2 regions of the Roseateles sp. GW821-FHT09G03 genome follow, and region 1 is predicted to be linked to the other one. Evidence: riboswitches for the same ligand, from Rfam matches in the RefSeq annotation. Region 1 holds a riboswitch; the other holds the start of a gene.
What was found. Region 1 has a riboswitch for cobalamin ahead of AC07OZ_RS28170 (TonB-dependent receptor domain-containing protein). Riboswitches for the same ligand answer to the same signal wherever they lie in the genome.

Region 1 (7,411 bases):
TCGACCTGCGGCGCTTCGACAATCAGTTGATCTCCGCCCAGCGCCTCAATCCGAATGGCGCGGAACCGCTGGCCACGCTGCGACTGAAACTCGACGCGCCGACCTCGCCCTGATTCTTCCCTGGCCCATCGCCCCCACGTCCACGACGTCCATGACCTCCTCTCCTTCCGCAGCGCCGCTCAAGGCGCTTTACGACGTGCCGGCGCCGGCCAAGCTCAACCTCTTCCTGCACGTGGTGGGCAAGCGGCCGGACGGCTATCACCTGCTGCAGTCGCTGTTCGTGCTGATCGACTGGGCCGACACGCTGCACTTCGAGCGCCGCGACGACGGCGCCCTGCACCGCCACGACCAGGGCGACACGCTGCCGCCCGACGACCTGTGCCTGCGCGCCGCGCGCGCGCTGCAGCAGGCCAGCGGGTGCGCCTTCGGCGCGGACATCCACATCGAGAAGCGCCTGCCTTCCGGCGCGGGCATGGGCGGGGGCTCGTCGGACGCGGCCAGCACGTTGCTGGCGCTGAACCGGTTGTGGGGCTTGAACTGGTCGCGCGAGCGCCTGCTGCCGATCGCGCTGGCCTTGGGCGCGGACGTTCCGTTCTTCGTTGGCGGTCGCAACGCCTTCGTCGAAGGCATCGGCGAAGTGCTGACCCCGCTGGAGGTCCCGGAGCTGCGGCTCGCGGTGGTCAAGCCTGGGGCGAGCATCGCCACCAAGGACATTTTTTCCAGCCCGCTGTTGCAAAGGTCAGAAAGCGTGGCTATAGTAGCGGGCTTTCCTGCAGCGAACGGCAGACGAAGCGAAGGGGTTCCCGAAACGGATTCCCAGAGTAACGAAGTCAATAGCTGGGGTGGACGCAAAGGCAATATTGCCGGCGATCACCAAACGTCGGAAATACTCGTCGAGCAGTTGTTTGAAGGATGGGGCAGAAATGATCTGCAACCTCCCGCGGAAGCTGCGAGTCACGAAGTATCCAAGGCGCTTGAATGGTTGCAGACCCGCTACGAAAATTCTCGTATGACGGGTTCAGGCAGTGCAGTTTTTGCTATAGTTCGACCCTCGCTGAATGCAATGCAGACAGCAGCGGAAAAGATAGATGCAGTTTCCGGCTCTGAGAGCAATCTCAAGGCGACACCGGAAGGTGAGTTCGAAAAACTCCCGGATGGTTGGGTCGGAAAAATGTGTCGCAGTCTGTCGGTTCACCCTTTGCGGGGCTGGGCCGAAGATTGAAGGTTGTAGGGTGCTGTTCCACGAACAGTGTCCGGTGTAGGGGAGTCGCCAAGTTGGTCAAGGCATCGGATTTTGATTCCGACATGCGAGGGTTCGAGTCCTTCCTCCCCTGCCAAATTTTCAGTTTCAATCCGGGACCCGCTGGGTTGGCCACCGGGCCATAAGTCTAAGGATGGCCCGCTGTGCTGCTCAATACCGTCCTCTTCACGGGTAACGCAAACCCGACCCTCTCCAAAGAAATCGCCACGCATCTGGGCCTCGAGCTCGGAAAAGCCGTGGTCGGTCGGTTTTCCGATGGCGAGGTGGCTGTTGAAATCCAGCAGAACGTCCGCGCCCGCGACGTGTTCATCGTCCAGCCCACCTGCGCGCCGACGAACGAGAACCTGATGGAACTGCTGATCATGGTCGATGCGATGAAGCGCGCCAGCGCGCGCCGCATCACCGCCGTGATCCCCTACTTCGGTTATGCGCGCCAGGATCGCCGCCCGCGTTCGACGCGCGTGCCGATCTCGGCCAAGGTCGTGGCCAACCTGCTGGAGACCGTCGGCGTCGAGCGCGTCCTGACGATGGACCTGCACGCGGACCAGATCCAGGGCTTCTTCGACATCCCGGTCGACAACATCTACGCCTCGCCCGTGCTGCTGTCGGACCTGAAGGCCCGCAACTACGCGGACCTGGTGGTGGTCAGCCCCGACGTAGGCGGCGTGGTCCGCGCCCGTGCGCTGGCCAAGCAACTGGGCTGCGACCTGGCGATCATCGACAAGCGCCGTCCGTCGGCCAACGTCTCCGAGGTGATGCACGTCATCGGCGAGATCGACGGCCGCAACTGCGTGATCATGGACGACATGATCGACACCGCCGGCACGCTGGTGAAGGCGGCGGAAGTGCTGAAGGAACGCGGCGCCAAGAGCGTCTTCGCCTACTGCACGCACCCCATCCTGTCGGGCCCGGCGATCGAGCGCATCGCCGGCTCCATGCTGGACGAAGTCGTCATCACCAACACGATTCCGCTGTCGGAAACCGCCAAGGCCTGCGGCAAGATCCGCCAGCTGTCGGTGGCGTTCCTGTTCGCCGAGACCATCCGCCGCATTTCGGACGGTGAATCGGTGACCTCCCTCTTTAGCGAGCAGAACAACAACTTCTGATCGCGTCCTGAGTTCCGGCCGCTGCCCGCAAGGACAGCGGCTGTTTCGCGAAGGCGCCTGGTCGCGGGGCCTTCATCCGGAGCGTCAATCCTGGCGCTCCGTCCATCTTGGAGATTGATATGAAATTCGTCGCTTTTGAGCGCAAGCTGCAGGGGACCGGAGCGAGCCGCCGCCTGCGTCACGCTGGCAAGGTTCCGGGCATCGTTTACGGTGCTGGCGAGCCGGCCGTCATCGAGCTGGATCACAACGCGCTGTTCCATGCCATGAAGAAGGAAGCTTTCCACAGCTCCATCCTCGACATGGAAGTGGACGGCAAGACCACGCAAGTGCTGCTGCGTGACTTCCAGATGCACCCGTACAAGCAGCAAGTGCTGCACGTGGACTTCCAGCGCGTCGACGCCACGACCAAGATCACCAAGAAGGTGCCGCTGCACTTCGTCGGTGAAGCCGAGTCGCCGGCCGTCAAGACCGACAAGGGCACCGTGAACCACGTGCTGACCCAGCTGGAAATCACCTGCCTGGCGCAACAGCTGCCGGAGTTCATCGAAGTCGACCTGAGCGGTCTGACGATGGGTCACTCGATCCACGTGAACGACCTGAAGCTGGCCGATCACATCAAGATCGTCACGCACGGCAAGCCGAACCCGGTGGTCGCCACCCCGGTCCCGGCCGCGGCGGAAGAAGTCATCGTCGTGGCAGCTGCCCCGGCCGACGACAAGAAGAAGAAGAAGAAGTAATTTCTTCGTCTCCGGACGTGCGCCTGACGAGGAGCGCGTCCGTAGCGTGGGATGCCCCTTCCGGGGTGGCATCTCCCCCCAAAGAAGGCCCCGCTTGCGGGGCCTTCTGCTTTTCAGCTCGACACTGATAATCGCGCCCCATGATTCGTCTCTTTGTCGGCCTGGGCAATCCCGGCCCTGAATACGAGGACACCCGCCACAACGCCGGGTTCTGGTGGATCGATGCGCTGGCGCGCGGCCTGAAGGTCACGCCGCAACTCGACGTCAAGTACTCCGGCCTGGTCGCGCGCGTCAACGACGCACCGGGCGCCTCGGGTCCGATCTGGCTGCTGCAGCCGATGACCTACATGAACCTCTCGGGCAAGTCGGTGGCGGCGCTGGCGCGCTTCTTCAAGATCGCGCCGGAAGAGATCCTCGCCATCCACGACGAGCTCGAGATCGCACCCGGCGAGCACAAGCTCAAGCAGGGCGGCGGCAATGCCGGCCACAACGGCCTGAAGGACATGCAGGCCCAACTGGGCAGCGGGAACTTCTGGCGCCTGCGCCTGGGCATCGGCCATCCGGGCCACCGCGACGAGGTCGCCGGCTACGTGCTGCGCAAGCCGCCACTGGCGGAGCGCCAGGCGGTCGAGGACAGCATCGGCAAGTCGCTCGAGGCCTTCAAGCTGATGACCGGCGGCGACATGGCCAAGGCCGTGGCGTTGCTGCACGCCAAGCCGCCGCGTCCCAAGCCGCCCAGACCCGCCAACCTGCCACCCAAGCCCGGCGCCGCAGGCGCCGTGCCGACGGCTGGCGCCCCGCTTGCCGCCACCGGAACTGCCGCGACCCCCGCGACGGCACTCGCGGCCACCCCTGCCCCTGCTGTTCCCACTGCCCCACCCCCTATCCCCGGAGACTGACATGCCCGCGCGCGCCGCCCTGATCCTGACGACTGCTGTTCTGGTCCTCAAGCTTGGCGCGGCGAACGCGCAGGAGGTCCCCAAGGCGCCCCCGCAGCAGGAAAAGACCTTCGGCTTCTACCGCTGCGGCCCGGAGGGTCAGGACTTGCGCAGCACCCCCTGCCCTGACGGGCAAGGCCGCACGGCCGAGGTGCCGAAGGACCAGGTCGATCCCAAGGAGACCGATGCCGCGCGCAAGCGCACGGCCGCCGAGACGCGCGACCTGGCCGCACGCGAGCGGGAGCGCGAACGCCAGGCCGCCAAGACGCCGCCCAAGGCCGCCGGCATCGACGGCCGCCTGCCGGGGCAGCGCGCGACGAAACCAGCGAAACCCGCGGATCCGAAGAAGCCCAAGCCCAAGGATCCCAAGAAGCCGCCGAAGAAGAAGCCCAAGGTGCCCACGTCGCCTGACGGCGCATTGCAGCCCAGGCCCACGACGGGCGCCGACGCCACGACGCCCACACCTCGTTAGAATGCGCGCCGTTGGTGCTCGCGCGGACATTGCGTCCGTGCAGTTAAACGGGAATCAGGAAGCGGTCGCATCCCCGATGCGCGAACCAACCTGAGCTGTCCCCGCAACGGTAAGTGGCCGCCGGCCGCGCGCCCGGGATCCTGACGAAGGAACACCGGGCGGCAGCCGGCACTGCCTGTCCCCACGTCCACTGGCGCGTCCGCGCTGGGAAGGACACAGGCAGCGGCCACCAGCCCGGATACCGGCCAACAGGTGGCGTCTCCAGCCGATCGCGCGACGCGTCCTTCGTGAGCATTCACCAGGACGACTCGACGACGAGCGGGCGATGCCGTTTCTCAGAGGCCCTGCGGGTGAGCAGGCGTCTGAACTCCGTCGTTGGTCCGTTCCTCATGCTTCCGTTCGTTTCGCGCGCGCGCGCTGGTGCCCGCTCGCTGTCCGTCCTCACCCCGATGGCGCTCGCCTCATCGCAGCTCCTGACGCTCCTGGCCTTCTCCCCGGCCGCGTCCGCGCAGTCCTCCCCTGCCCCTTCCCCCGCATCTTCTTCTGCTTCCCCCGCAGGCTCCCCCGCGAGCCGGCTCGACGAAGTCACCGTCACCGGCACGCGCAGCCCGATGAAGCTGTCCGACGTCGCCGCCGACCTCACCGTCATCAACCGCGACACCATCGAGCGCCAGGGCTTCGGCAACATCGCCACGCTGCTGCGCAACGTGGCGGGCCTGCAGATGACCAGCAACGGCGGACCGGGCAACACGACCTCCGTCTTCGTGCGCGGTGCCGAGACCCGCCACACCGTGGTCCTCATCGACGGCGTGCGCGTGGACGGCCAGTCCTCCGGCGGCGCCAGCTGGCAGAACCTCCCGGTCTCGCAGATCGAGCGCATCGAGGTCCTCAAGGGCCCGGCCAGCGCCCTGTACGGTTCCGACGCCATCGGCGGCGTGGTGCAGATCTTCACGCGCAAGGGGGCGGGCCGCACGCAGCTGGACCTCGGCATCGGCGGCGGCAACCTCGGCCAGGTGAAGGCCGACGTCGGCATCAGCGGCGGCACGGCGGACTTCGACTACGCCGGCTCGCTCGCGCTCGACCGTGGCACCGGCTTCAACGCCTACCTGAACACGACGGCCAAGAGCTACAACCCCGACGCCGACGGCTGGCGCAACTACAGCGGCAGCCTGCGCCTGGGCGGCCGCGTGGCCGAAGGCCAGCGCCTGGAGTTCCTCGGCCTGAAGAGCCGCAGCAACGCCGGCTACGACGCCGGCAAGAACGCCGACGACCGCGGCGTCACCGAGACGCTGGCGGGCAAGCTGAGCCTGAATTCCACCTGGTCCTCCGCGCTGTCCACCCAGCTCTCGGCGGGCCAGTCCGAAGAGAACTACGAGACCAAGCCCAGCTCGCCCTACCTCACGAAGACCCGCATCCGCAGCGCCTCGCTGCAGGGCTTCTACCGGATCAACGAGCAGCACCAGCTCAACGGCCTGCTGGAGCGCCGCGAGGATCGCCTGGTCAACACCGACCTCGTCGGCGGCGGCAAGGGCACCCGCGACCAGAACGCGGTCGGCCTGAGCTACCTCGGCACGTTGGGCGCCTTCAGCCTGCAGGCCCACGGCCGGCATGACGACGACAGCGAATTTGGCGGCATCGACACCGGCAGCCTCGCGGCGGGCTTCAAGCTCGGCGGCGGCTGGCGCGTCACGGCCTCGGCCGGCAACGCCTTCCGCGCGCCCACGCTGTACCAGCGCGGCAGCGTCTACGGTCCCGACACCAGCAAGGGATTCGAGGAACTGCGGCCCGAGCGCGCGCAGAACCGCGAAGCCGGCCTGGCCTGGGGCCAAGGCGACTTCGACTTCGCGGTCACGACCTTCCACAACCGCGTCACCGACCTGATCGCCTTCGGCGCGGCCGGCAGCTGCCGCTCGACGACCGGCTGCTACAGCAACGTCGCCCGGGCGCTGCTCAAGGGCACCAGCCTCAAGGGCGGCGCGCAGCTGGGACCCGTGAACCTGAGCGCCACGGCGGACTTCCTGGATCCCACCGACGCCAACAGCGGCCGCCAACTGCAGCGCCGCGCCAAGCGTTTCGGCACGCTGCGCGCGGAAACCTCGGTGCAGGCCTGGACGCTGGGCGCCAGCGTGGTCGGCTCCGGCCAACGCTTCGACGACGCGGCCAACAAGATCCGGCTGGGCGGCTACGGCCTGCTCAACCTGGACGCGCAGTACGCCTTCGCGAAGGACTGGCGTCTGCAGTTGAATGTCGACAACGCCTTCAACCGCGATTACCAGACGGCGAATTTCTACCAGCAGGCACCGCGCACCTGGTTCGTCACGCTGCGTTATTCCCCGTCGCTGTGATCCGAGGCTGCAGGCCCTGGCGGTAAGGTCTGCACTTCAGCATTCGATGCCGGGCCCTCTCTGCCCGGCTTTCACTGGAGGTTCCGGATGTCCGCTCATCACCTGATCGTCGGCGGCCAGCGCAGCGGCAAGTCGCGCCACGCGGAGCGCCTCGCGCTGCGCTGGGCGCGCACGCCGGGGCACCGCGTCACCGTCGTCGCGACCGCCGAGGCCCATGACGACGAGATGCGCGACCGCATCGCCCGCCATCGCGCCGACCGGCCGGCGGGCTTCGACACCCTCGAGGCACCGCTGCATCTGTGCGAGGCCTTGCGGGCCGCGTCGTCGCCGCAGCGCCTGGTCGTCGTCGATTGCCTGACCCTGTGGTTGACGAACTGGCTGATGCCGATGGACGGCGCACCGCGACTCGAGGACTGGCGCACCGAATGCGCCGACCTCCAGCGCCTGCTGCCGCAACTGGCGTCGCCGGTGGTCTTCGTGTCCAACGAGGTCGGCTGGGGCGTGATGCCGATGGGGCGCGAGGTGCGCGCCTACGTGGATGAACTCGGCTGG
Region 2 (7,411 bases), on a different contig from region 1:
GCGCTCGCAATGACATCGGCGCACGCGGGCGGAACGGACGTTCAGAAGCCGCTCCACTGCGACCGGATCTTGCGGCCGCATGCACCGATCGATGCCAACGGCCAGCGCGTGTCCGGCGACATCACGGTCGATGCGCGCTTCGTCCGCGGCCGCGTGGATACCGTCGATTTCCGGGACGGGCGGGCCGACCTGCTGCTGGCCGCGCAGTCCAAGCTGCGGGAACTGCGTTGCCAGAAGCTCGCCGAGCCGCGCACGCTGCGGATGACGCTCACCTTCTCGGGCGCCGAGCAAGACCTGTCCCCGCCCTTCAAGGACGGTGGCAACCTCGTGCAGGCCCACAACGCCTTCATCCGCGAGCACTTCCCCACGCGTGTCGATGCGCTGATCCCCCTGCCAGCGATGGATCTCGATGCCTACGGGAATATCGCCATCCTCGACGACTCGCCGGTCGAACTCGACGCGGAGGTCATGCTGTACGCCGGCAGTTTCAGGGTCAAGCTGATGTTCCTCCTCAACACCGACGGCACGGCCTCCGACTTCCTGGTCATCTCGGAGGCACCGAGCGCCTTCCACAAGCTGTGCATCGCGGCCATGAAGCGCTCCAGGTTCTCGCCGGCCACCTACGCCGGACTGCCGCTCGCCGTGATCGTGGAACGGGAGTTCGAGTTCAACTTGGAGGATGGGCTGGACATCTGAGGCCCGTGCCGCCTGGCGCCGTCGGCGCGCTTGATCGGATCGGCACCAAACCTGATCGCCGCCGCACGACCGGCGTGAGGCTTGCCCGCTAGGATCGATTCATCCCTTCCTGAGGAATCGATGTGAAGCCGAGCACCATCCAGCCGCCCGACGGCTCCGCGCTGGCCCGTGAGCTGTACATCCGCCCTGGCGTCGGTGTCGCGGCCCACGTGCTGCAGGGGCGCGGCTTGCAGATCCTGCGGATGCGCGTCGACCTGCCCGCGCTGATCCTCGTCGATCGCGGCATCAAGACCGTCAAGCCGGCTCGCGGGGCCAGCGTGCGCGCCCAGCCCCGGCAGGCGCTGCTGCTGAGCGGCAACCAGACCGTCGACTTCACGAACCTCGTCGCCGAGGGAACGCAGTACGAAGCGCGCTGGCTGCTCTTCGACGGCGAGTTGCTCGACGACGCGTACTACGCCGCCCGCGTCGCGCAGAGCGAGCGAACGGGGCCACCGCCGGCCCCGGTGCGGTTGCTGTCGAAGGTCCGGCCCGGCCTGTCCGAAGCCTTCGAGCGCGCCCGGCAGGCGCTCGCCCCGAACCCCGCGTTACCCGACGCCATCGCACGCCAGCGCGTGCTGGAGGTCATGCACTGGCTGCTGGAAGACGGCCTCGTGCTGCGATCCGCGCCCGTCGATGCCAGTGTCTCCATCAGCGTGCGCGCGTTGATCGCCGGACGGTTGGACGAGGACTGGACGACCGCACGCGTCGCCGGCGCGATGGCGATGTCCGAAGCCACGCTGCGACGCCGGCTCGCCGCCGAAGGCGCCTCGATGACGGCCTTAATCGTCGACGCCCGCATGGCCTCCGCGCTGACCTTGCTCCAGGCGACCACGCAGCCCGTTTCGGAGATCGCGCGCGCCGTGGGCTACGACTCGCCTTCCCGCTTCGCCGTGCGCTTCCGCGAGCGCTTCGGCTTCGCGCCCACGTCCGTCCGCGGACACGAGCGCGCGGATTGACTCAAGCACTTCAACGCCCTCATCGGAACGACATGATCACCGTCCATCACCTCGGCCATTCCCAATCGGAACGCATCTTGTGGCTCTGCGAGGAGCTCGGCATTCCCTATGACATCAAGCGCTACACCCGCGATGCGGTGACACGGCTATCCCCGCCCGAACTCAAGGCGCTGCATCCGCTCGGCGCCGCGCCGCTGATCGAGGACGGCGGCCTGCTGCTGGCCGAGTCGGCGGCGATCGTCGAGTACCTCATCGCGAAACACGGTAGTGGCCGTTTGAAGCCCGGCCCCGATCACCCGGACTTCGCACCGTTCCTGTACTGGTTCCACTTCGCCAACGGCAATCTGCAGCCGGTGATGCTGCGACGCATGACGCTGGGACGCGCATTGCCGGCCGACCATCCGGTCCTGACGGCGACGCAGGAGCGCCTCGACAAGGTGCTGGCGCTCGTCGAAGCGCGGCTCGGCCAAGCGCCCTACTTCGCCGGCGACGACTTCAGCGCGGCGGACATCATGAGCGTCTTCTCGCTCACGACGATGCGGTTGTTCATGCCGGTCGATCTGGCGCCGTATCCAAACATCCGTCACTATCTCCAGCGCATCGGTCAAAGGCCCGCCTACCAACGGGCCATGACGACCGGTGACCCGGCACTGACGCCACTGCTGACCTGATCCTGCGCTCGCTCAATCCCAACTCTTCGCCGAATTGACGATGATCACGACGGCGAAGAACGTGCCGATCGGGAAGGCGAACAGCAGCGGCAGCGCGACCAGGATGCTAGGACCTCGCGCCCACTTCCGGGTGCGCATCGCCGCGCGGGACAGCAGGAGATGGCCCGCCCCGAAAGCAAAGATGACGGCGGCCCCCACGGCCGCGCCGACATCCAGCGCGCCCTGGCGCCCGAACACCAGCCCCAGCGTGAACAGCAACGCCAGGATCAGATAGAGCACTCCCACGACCTTGTGCGCGCCAGCGACACGGCCACTCGGATGCGGCCCGCTCCAACCACGCGATGACGAGCTGTCGGATTCGACGGCAATGGACATATTCCCTCCCTGTTGAAAAACCTTCCTGAGCGCTCCCGTTCCTCGGAAGTCGCCCGGGCCGGCCCATGGGCCGGCGTGGCGCTCAGCGCTTCTTGACGACCACGCTCCCGACCGAGTACCCCGCCCCGAACGAGCAGATCACTCCCAGGTCGCCCTGCTTGAGGTTGGCGCGGTGCTCGTGGAACGCGATCACCGAGCCGGCGGATGCCGTGTTCGCATACGTGTCCAGGATCAGCGGCGCGATCTCGGCGCCGGCTTCGCCGCCGACCAGCTTCTTGATCACCAGCTGGTTCATGCCCAGGTTGGCCTGGTGCAGCCAGTAGCGGCTGACGTCGTTCGGCTGGATGTGCAGCGCGGCCAGGTGGTGCTCGATGTGCGCCGCGGCGATGGGCACCACTTCCTTGAAGACCTTGCGGCCCTCCTGGCGGAAGGTCTTGTCGCGCCCGTCGGGATCGCTGTCCTCGGCCTTGTTCATGAAGCCGAAGTTGTTGCGGATGTTGTTGGAGAACTGCGTCGCCAGCTTGGTGCCCAGGATCTCCCACTGCTCCGTCGCCGTCGCCAGGTCGGCGCGCTCGACGACGATCGCCGTGCACACGTCGCCGAAGATGAAGTGGCAGTCCCGGTCCTTCCATTCCAGGTGCGCGGACGTGATCTCCGGATTCACGATCAGCACGCACTTGGACGCGCCCGAGCGCACCGCGTTGTACGCCTGCTCCAGCGCGAAGGTCGCCGACGAACACGCCACGTTCATGTCGAAGCCGTAGCCGCCCGCGCCCAGCGCCTGCTGGATCTCCACCGCCATCGCCGGGTACGCGCGCTGCATGTTCGCCGCCGAGCAGAACACCGCGTCCACGTCCTCGGGCTTCTTCCCGGCCGCCGCCAGCGCCTTGCGCGACGCGTCGACGGCGATCTCCGCCATCAGCGACAGCTGGTCGTCCGCGCGTTCCGCGAAGCGCGGGTACATGCGCGTCGGGTCCAGCACGCCTTCCTTCTCGATCACGTAGCGCTGCTTGATGCCCGAGGCCTTCTCGATGAACTCCACGTTCGAATGCACCAGCGCCTCGCGCGTGCCGGCGGCGATGGCCTCGGCATGCTCGGCGTTCTGCAGGTCCACGTAGCGGTTGAACGAGTCCACCAGCTCGGCGTTGGTGATGACGTGCGGGGGCTGGTAGAGCCCGGTGCCGCTGATGACGACGGAATGCATGTGGCTTGTCTTCTGATGTCGCCCGTTGCAGGGCCAAGGGGGCGAAGTTTAGCGAACTGCGCCCAAAAGCCCCCGGACGATGCATGCTGCACCGCAGCGTGGCGACGGCTCCCTGCAGCACGCGTAGAATGGGTCACCGGGCCCAAATTTTGGGACCCGGTATTTTTTTGGCCGGGTCCCAAGTCAAGCGCTCGCAGCCCAGGGCGTGCACTGCATCAACGCAGCCCGACTTTGCGACTTTGGACCATGGAAATCTTTGACTACGACAACATCCTGCTGCTGCCGCGCAAGTGCCGCGTGAACAGCCGCAGCGAGTGCGACACTTCCGTCGAGTTCGGCCCCCGCCGCTTCAAGCTGCCGGCGGTGCCCGCGAACATGAAGACGGTCGTCGACGAGTCCATCACCGAATGGCTGGCCGCCAACGGCTACTTCTACGTGATGCACCGCTTCGACCTCGATGCCGTCGCCTTCGCCCGCACGATGCGCGACAAGGGCCTGCTGGTCTCCATCAGCGCCGGCGTCAAGGAGGCGGACTACGCGATCATCGACCGCCTGGCCGCTGAAGGCCTCGGCGCCGACTACATCACCATCGACATCGCCCACGGCCACGCCGACGCCGTGCAGCGCATGATCGCCCACATCAAGCACAAGCTGCCGGACACCTTCGTCATCGCCGGCAACGTCGGCACGCCCGAAGGCGTCATCGACCTGGAGAACTGGGGCGCCGACGCGACCAAGGTCGGCATCGGACCGGGCAAGGTCTGCATCACGCGGCTGAAGACCGGTTTCGGCACCGGCGGCTGGCAGCTCTCGGCGCTGAAGTGGTGTGCCCGCGTGGCCACGAAGCCCATCATTGCCGACGGTGGCATCCGCCATCACGGCGACATCGCCAAGAGCGTGCGCTTCGGGGCATCGATGGTAATGATCGGCTCGCTCTTCGCGGGTCATGAGGAATCGCCGGGCAACACCGTCGAGGTCGATGGCAAGCGCTACAAGGAGTACTACGGCTCCGCGTCCGACTTCAACAAGGGCGAGTACAAGCACGTCGAAGGCAAGCGCATCCTCGAGCCCGTGAAGGGTCATCTGGCCGACACGCTGCGCGAGATGGAGGAGGACCTGCAGAGCTCGATCTCCTACGCCGGCGGCCGCGCCCTCGGCGATCTGCGCAAGGTGAACTACGTGGTCCTCGGCGGAGAAAACGCCGGCGAGCACCTGTTCATGTAAGGCAGCCCGGTATCATCCGGCCCGTTGGTGCTCGCGCCCGGCTCCCTGCCGGCGCAGTTCAACGGGAATCAGGAGGGGCCGCACCCGCACGGTCGTGGCCCCAACCTGAGCTGCCCCCGCAACGGTAAGCGGAAGGCGCGTTCTTGAAGCGCGCGGCTCGTGTCTGAAACCACTGGACGGTCGTCCGGGAAGGCAACACGGGTTCATTCTTCCGACAGCCCGGATACCGGCCAACAGGCGGATCGTCGCCGTCCTTCCAGGAGGATGGCGCGTCCATTCCGCATGCGGCCGCGGGGAAGCGGCCGTCTGCCGCTGCTTTTCCGATTCCGACATGCAAGCCTCTTCTCCCCGCGCCGCGCTGCGCGCCGTCGCCCGTGCTTCGGCGACCGCGCTGGTCGCCCTGCCCGCCCTGTCCATCGTCGCGTCGAGCGCCTTCGCGCAGACCTCCCTCGATCCCGTCGTCGTCATCGGCACGCGCGAACCGCAAGCCTTGAGCAAGAGCGTGGCGGACATCGTCCTGATCGACCGCGACACCTTGCGCGACAGCGGCGCCGCCAGCGTCGAAGAGGTCCTGCGCCGCTACGCCGGCCTGCAGATCCTGCAGAACGGCGGTCCCGGACAGACCGCCGGCTACCTGCTGCGCGGCACCAACACCAACAGCACCGTCGTCATGATCGACGGCCTGCGCATCGGCTCCGCGACGCTGGGCCAAGCGGCCTTCGAAGCCTTGAGCCTCGACCAGATCGAGCGCATCGAAGTGCTGCGCGGACCCGCTTCGGGCCTGTACGGCTCGGACGCCGTCGGCGGCGTGATCCAGATCTTCACCCGCCGCGGCCAGGGCCCGCTGAACATCACCAGCGGCGTCGCCGTCGGCGAATACAACGCCCGCAAGGCCGACTTCGCGCTGAGCGGCGCGCAGGCCGGCTTCGACTACGCGGCCAGCATCGGCCGCGAGACCAGCGACGGCGTGTCGGCGATCCGCCCGAACGACATCAACGGCTACTACAACCCGGACCGCGACGGCTTCCGCCGCACGGCGGCCACGGCGCGCCTGGGCTTCACGCCCGCGGAGGGCCACCGCATCGGCGTGAGCGCCTCGCAGAACAAGCTCAACGCGCAATACGACAGCGCCAACTTCGGCGGCCCGCCGGACTTCCTGGCCGATCCGACGCCCGACTTCCGCAACCACCTCACGACACGCGTCGTCAGCGCCGATTACCGCGGCACGCTCTCGCCGATCTGGACCACCACCGCGCAGGTGACGCACGGCATCGACGACTCGCGCGCCGGCGCGCCGGATCCGCTGCCGTTCAAGACGACCCGCGATCAGGCCACCTGGCAGAACGCCCTGCGCCTGGCGCCGGACCAGCAACTGCTGCTCGCCTACGAGCGGCTGTCGGAGAAGGCCGACGGCGTCGTCACCGAGACGCTCAAGCGCCACAACAACGCCTACATCGCGGGCTACACGGGCCAGTTCGGCGCGACCTCGCTGCAGGCCAACCTGCGGCGCGACGACAGCTCCGCCTACGGCGGCTTCACGACCGGCACGCTGGGCGCGAGCTACGCGCTCACCGAGACGCTCAAGGTGCGCGCGCTCGCCGGCACCAGCTTCCGCGCGCCGACCTTCAACGACCTGTACTACCCGTTCTACGGTCGTCCGGACATCCAGCCCGAACGCGGCCGCAGCATCGAGCTGGGCGTGAACTGGCGCTCCGGCGCGAGCAGCGCCTCGGCCACGGTGTACCGCAACAAGGTCCGCGACCTGATCGTCTACAACCCCGATCCCACCGGCACCGAGTGCCCGGCAGGCTTCTTCGGCTGCGCGGACAACATCGGCCACGCCAAGCTGCAGGGCGCAACGCTGAGCGGCACGCATCGCTTCGGCAACCTGAGCCTGGCCGCGACGGTCGACTTCCTCGACGCGCGCAATGTCGAGACGGGCGCTCGCCTGCCGCGTCGCGCGGCGCATCAGGAGAGCGTCTCCGCCGATTACGACACCGGCGTGTGGAGCATCGGGGCATCGCTGACGGAAGTCGGCGCGCGGCCCGATGTCGGCGCCCAGCTCGGCGCCTACGCGGTGACGGACCTGCGCGCGACCTGGCGCTTCCTGCCGCAGTGGCGCCTGGAGGCCAAGGTGCTCAACGTCGCAGACCGCGACGTGCAGCCGGTCTACACGTACCAGGGTCTGGGCCGTCAGGCCTGGGTCGGGGTGCGGTACGACATGAAGGGCTTCTGAGCCCTTCGAC

Region 2: it holds a riboswitch for cobalamin, as region 1 does, so the genes downstream of both, AC07OZ_RS07140 (TonB-dependent receptor domain-containing protein) here and AC07OZ_RS28170 (TonB-dependent receptor domain-containing protein) in region 1, are expected to answer to the same signal.

What each region holds. Positions count from the first base shown of each region.
Region 1 covers NZ_JBWKOK010000011.1:94,496-101,906, reverse strand. Annotated here, with positions in the region: gene AC07OZ_RS28205 (outer membrane lipoprotein LolB) at 1-113, shown strand, start outside; gene ispE (4-(cytidine 5'-diphospho)-2-C-methyl-D-erythritol kinase) at 152-1,222, shown strand; tRNA gene AC07OZ_RS28195 (tRNA-Gln) at 1,261-1,337, shown strand; gene AC07OZ_RS28190 (ribose-phosphate pyrophosphokinase) at 1,405-2,367, shown strand; gene AC07OZ_RS28185 (50S ribosomal protein L25/general stress protein Ctc) at 2,487-3,104, shown strand; gene pth (aminoacyl-tRNA hydrolase) at 3,245-4,003, shown strand; gene AC07OZ_RS28175 (hypothetical protein) at 4,005-4,514, shown strand; cobalamin riboswitch at 4,510-4,778, shown strand; gene AC07OZ_RS28170 (TonB-dependent receptor domain-containing protein) at 4,904-6,859, shown strand; gene cobU (bifunctional adenosylcobinamide kinase/adenosylcobinamide-phosphate guanylyltransferase) at 6,947-7,411, shown strand, end outside.
Region 2 covers NZ_JBWKOK010000001.1:1,587,961-1,595,371, forward strand. Annotated here, with positions in the region: gene AC07OZ_RS07110 (energy transducer TonB) at 1-696, shown strand, start outside; gene AC07OZ_RS07115 (helix-turn-helix transcriptional regulator) at 819-1,691, shown strand; gene AC07OZ_RS07120 (glutathione S-transferase family protein) at 1,724-2,362, shown strand; gene AC07OZ_RS07125 (hypothetical protein) at 2,375-2,737, opposite strand; gene AC07OZ_RS07130 (beta-ketoacyl-ACP synthase III) at 2,820-3,941, opposite strand; gene AC07OZ_RS07135 (GMP reductase) at 4,188-5,165, shown strand; cobalamin riboswitch at 5,174-5,414, shown strand; gene AC07OZ_RS07140 (TonB-dependent receptor domain-containing protein) at 5,497-7,401, shown strand.